2 regions of the Streptomyces sp. NPDC001714 genome follow, and region 2 is predicted to be linked to the other one. Evidence: riboswitches for the same ligand, from Rfam matches in the RefSeq annotation. Region 2 holds a riboswitch; the other holds the start of a gene.
What was found. Region 2 has a riboswitch for ZMP and ZTP ahead of ACFY0P_RS05615 (bifunctional 5,10-methylenetetrahydrofolate dehydrogenase/5,10-methenyltetrahydrofolate cyclohydrolase). Riboswitches for the same ligand answer to the same signal wherever they lie in the genome.
Positions count from the first base shown of each region.

Region 1: linked by a shared signal. The riboswitch ahead of ACFY0P_RS02345 (glycine hydroxymethyltransferase) and the one ahead of ACFY0P_RS05615 (bifunctional 5,10-methylenetetrahydrofolate dehydrogenase/5,10-methenyltetrahydrofolate cyclohydrolase) in region 2 are both predicted to bind ZMP and ZTP.

Region 1 covers NZ_JBIAUL010000001.1:496,442-498,632, reverse strand. The annotation lists gene ACFY0P_RS02345 (glycine hydroxymethyltransferase) at 1-838, opposite strand, end outside; ZMP/ZTP riboswitch at 871-961, opposite strand; gene rocD (ornithine--oxo-acid transaminase) at 1,065-2,191, shown strand, end outside.
Region 2 covers NZ_JBIAUL010000002.1:227,684-229,874, reverse strand. The annotation lists gene ACFY0P_RS05630 (ABC transporter ATP-binding protein) at 1-5, shown strand, start outside; gene ACFY0P_RS05625 (hypothetical protein) at 62-358, opposite strand; gene ACFY0P_RS05620 (nuclear transport factor 2 family protein) at 532-900, shown strand; ZMP/ZTP riboswitch at 1,070-1,152, shown strand; gene ACFY0P_RS05615 (bifunctional 5,10-methylenetetrahydrofolate dehydrogenase/5,10-methenyltetrahydrofolate cyclohydrolase) at 1,179-2,027, shown strand; gene ACFY0P_RS05610 (CU044_5270 family protein) at 2,031-2,191, opposite strand, start outside.

The sequences.
Region 1 (2,191 bases), on a different contig from region 2:
GCGACTTGTGGGTGGTCGTGGTCACGATCTGGGCGTGCGGGACCGGGTCGAAGTCCCCGGTCAGGACCTTGCCGGCGACCAGACCGGCGAAGTGGGCCATGTCGACCATCAGCGTGGCGCCGACCTCGTCGGCGATCTCCCGCATGATCCGGAAGTTCACCAGACGGGGGTACGCCGAGTACCCGGCGACGATGATCAGCGGCTTGAAGTCGCGGGCCTGGGCGCGCAGCGCGTCGTAGTCGATCAGGCCGGTGGCCGGGTCGGTGCCGTAGGAGCGCTGGTCGAACATCTTGCCGGAGATGTTCGGGCGGAAGCCGTGCGTGAGGTGGCCGCCGGCGTCCAGGGACATGCCGAGCATCCGCTGGTTGCCGAAGGCCTGGCGCAGCTCGGCCCAGTCGGCCTCGGAGAGGTCGTTGACCTGGCGGGCGCCCGTCTTCTGGAGGAAGGGGACCTCGACGCGGTCGGCGAGGACGGCCCAGAAGGCGACCAGGTTGGCGTCGATGCCGGAGTGCGGCTGGACGTAGGCGTGCTGGGCGCCGAACAGTTCGCGGGCGTGCTCGGCGGCGAGCCCCTCGACGGTGTCGACGTTGCGGCAGCCGGCATAGAAGCGGCGGCCGATCGTGCCCTCGGCGTACTTGTCGCTGAACCAGTTGCCCATCGCGAGCAGGGTGGCCGGGGAGGCGTAGTTCTCGGAGGCGATCAGCTTGAGCATCTCGCGCTGGTCGGCGACCTCCTGGCCGATGGCGTCGGCGACCCGCGGCTCGACCGCGCGGATCACGTCGAGGGCGGCTCGGTAGGCCTTGGACTCGGTGGACAGGGGCGCGGACTTGTCAGACATTCGGGACCTCCGGACATGGCGTTCGGCATTCACGGTTCGGCCCAGGCGCACGGCACTCGGTCACGACACGAGCCGCTCCCCGATGGTCGGTCCCATCCCAGCGCGCCAGTCACGGCCCGTGGATCACATTACCGGGCACGCCGGACCCAAGGGCCGTGGCGTCCACCAGTCGGGCAGGGACAGAAGGTAGGAAAGGGGCAATCCTGCCGCGCCCTCTGGAGTCGCCGTGACCACTACGGAAGCCCTCATCACCGCCGCCGACGCGCACGGCGCGCCCAACTACGACCCGCTGCCGGTGGTGATCGCGACGGCCGAAGGCGCCTGGATGACGGATGTCGAGGGACGGCGGTACCTGGACTTCCTGGCCGGATACTCGGCGCTGAACTTCGGGCACGGCCACCCGCGCCTGGTCGCGGCGGCGAAGGCGCAGCTGGAGCGGGTGACGCTGACGTCGAGGGCGTTCCACCACGACCGGTTCGCCGCGTTCTGCACCGAGCTGGCCGAGCTGTGCGGGATGGAGATGGTGCTGCCGATGAACACGGGCGTGGAGGCCGTGGAGACGGCGGTGAAGACCGCCCGGAAGTGGGGGTACCGGGTCAAGGGCGTGCCGGCCGAGATGGCGAAGGTCGTGGTGGCGGCCGGGAACTTCCACGGCCGTACGACGACCGTGATCAGCTTCTCCACGGATCCGGAGGCACGGGCGGACTACGGGCCGTACACACCGGGCTTCGAGATCGTGCCGTACGGCGACCTGACGGCCATGCGGGCCGCGGTGACCGAGAACACGGTCGCGGTGCTGCTGGAGCCGATCCAGGGCGAGTCGGGGGTCATCGTGCCGCCGGAGGGCTATCTGGCCGGGGTGCGGGAGCTGACCCGCGAGCGGGATGTGCTGTTCGTCGCGGACGAGATCCAGTCGGGGCTGGGGCGGACCGGGCGGACGTTCGCGTGCGAGCACGAGGGGGTCGTACCGGATGTGTACGTCCTCGGGAAGGCGCTGGGGGGCGGGGTGCTGCCGGTGTCGGCGGTGGTGGCGAACGCGGAGGTGCTCGGGGTGTTCCGGCCCGGGGAGCACGGGTCGACCTTCGGGGGGAATCCGCTGGCCTGTGCGATGGCGCTGGAGGTGATCGCGATGCTGCGGACCGGGGAGTTCCAGGAGCGGGCGGGCGAGCTGGGGGACCTGCTGCACCGGCGGCTGGCGGAGATGACCGGGAGCGGACGGGTGACGGCCGTACGGGGGCGCGGGCTGTGGGCGGGGGTGGACGTGGATCCGGGGGTGGGGTCGGGGCGGGCGGTGGCGGAGCGGCTGATGGAGCGGGGGGTGCTGGTGAAGGAGACGCACGGGGTGACGGTGCG
Region 2 (2,191 bases):
ACTGAGGACGGGGAACGGGAAGGGCCGCCCCTGCCGGGACGGCCCTCGGTGTGCGGCGCGGTCAGGCCTCGATGCCCGGCAGCAGCCCCATGGCGGGCGCGGCCAGGTCGGTGGCCTGGTGCAGTTCGCCGAGCTTGTGGAGTCCGTTCAGCCCCTGCACCTGCTCCGAGGCCTTCGGCATCCTGCCCCGGTACTCCGCAGGGATGTCGCTGCGGGAGACCGAGTCCAGCACGCCGAGCGCGGTGAGCTTCCCGGGGTGCTGCGCGCTCGCGTCGGCCGCGTTCGCCAGCGGCGCGGCGAGGCCGGTGACCCCGACGGCAAGGCCGACGGCGGCGACGATACGTCGTGTTGAGATCATGTCTTCAGCAACGGCCCCGGCGCCGGGCCGGACACGGGCAGCCGTTCCCCCTCACCCGCAAGGCGGAGCGCGCGGCCTGCGCTTGCCGAGCCCGGCGGCGCGGGGGACGCTCGATGTGAGGGGCTCGCGCGGCTCGCTCCGCATCGGGTCGCGGGCTCCCGCAGGAGGTCACCATGGGCACCGCGACCGGTTCCACGTTCGACGCCGAGACGCTGCGCCGGGGCATAGAGGGGAACACCGGGAACACCCTTCTGGCGCTCTACGCGGACGACGCGGAGATCCGCATCATCGACCGCAACACCCAGCCCAGCCACCCCAAGGTCCTGCACGGCCGCCAGGACATCGCCGCGATGCTGGACGACGTCTACAGCCGCGACATGACGCACACCCTGGACCAGTGCATCGTCCAGGGCGACAAGGCCGCCTACAGCGAGTCCTGCGAGTACGCGGACGGGGTCCGGGTGCTCGCCGAGTCGATGATCACGCTGCGCGACGGCAAGATCGCCGAGCAGATCATGATCCAGGCATGGGACGAGCAGTAGCGAGGACCGGGAGGGTCCAGGTCAGCTCGCGGTTGACCTGGACCTTCTCGGCGCGGACGGCGCTGGGACACGCCCGCCGCCCGCGGCCTCGCGCGTGCACCGCGCTGCTGCGGGCGCTCCTGCGGACCGCGCACTGCCGCCGGAGACGCCGAGGGTCTCGGTTACCCTGAGGGCGGGCCGTGACTGGCGCTGAGGTGGAGCACCACCGGGGAGCGGCCCGCACTGTCGTTGCCGTGCGCCTGGGCGATCAAGGTCGAACCAGCTCAGGAGTGTGCCGCATGACCCAGGCCCGCCTCATCGACGGCACCGCCGTCGCCCGCCGGATCGTCGAGGAGACCGCGCGGCAGGCCGCCGACCTCACCGCACGGACCGGCGTCACGCCGTGTCTGGCGACCGTGCTGGTCGGCGAGGATCCCGCCTCCGTCACCTACGTCCGGATGAAGCAGAACCGCAGCCGCAAGGCGGGCATCGCCTCCCGCCACGTGGCCTTGCCCGCCACCACGACCACCGCCGAACTCGTCGGCACGCTCCGGGAGTTGTCGGCCGACCCGGCGGTGCACGGCATCCTGCTCCAGCACCCGGTCGGCGAACACATCGACGAGCGGGCCGCGTTCGAGGCGATCGCGCCGGAGAAGGACGTGGACGGCGTGACCTTCGCGTCGTTCGCGACGATGAGCTTCGGCCTGCCGGGCTTCGTCTCCTGCACCCCCGGCGGCATCCTGCGCCTGCTCGACGCGTACGACGTCGACCCGGCCGGGAAGCGGGCGGTCGTCGTGGGCCGCAGCGCGATCCTGGGCAAGCCGGCCGGGATGCTCCTGCTCGCGCGCGACGCCACCGTCACCTACTGCCACTCCCGCACCCGGGACCTCTCGGCGGCCGTCCGCGAGGCGGACATCGTGGTCGCCGCCGTCGGCCGGCCCCGGCTGATCCGGGGCCAGGACATCAAGCCGGGCGCGGTCGTGCTCGACGCCGGCTACAACGAGGGCAACGTCGGTGACGTCGACTTCGACACCGCCGTCGAGCGCGCCTCGCTGATCACGCCGGTGCCGGGCGGGGTCGGCCCGATGACGATCGCCGTGCTGCTGGAGCAGACGGTGGCGGCCGCCGCCCGGCAGCTCGGCGCGTGAGGGTCAGCGCAGCCAGGCGCGGTACTCCATGACGTCCCCGGCCCGCACCCCGTACTCGGGGTCGTCCCGGGTGAACGTGGTCTCCAGGCCGAGTACGGCGCCGGTCGCCGGATCCAGGATCAGCATTCGCCGTCCGCCGGTGCCCTCGTCGAGGACGTACGCCT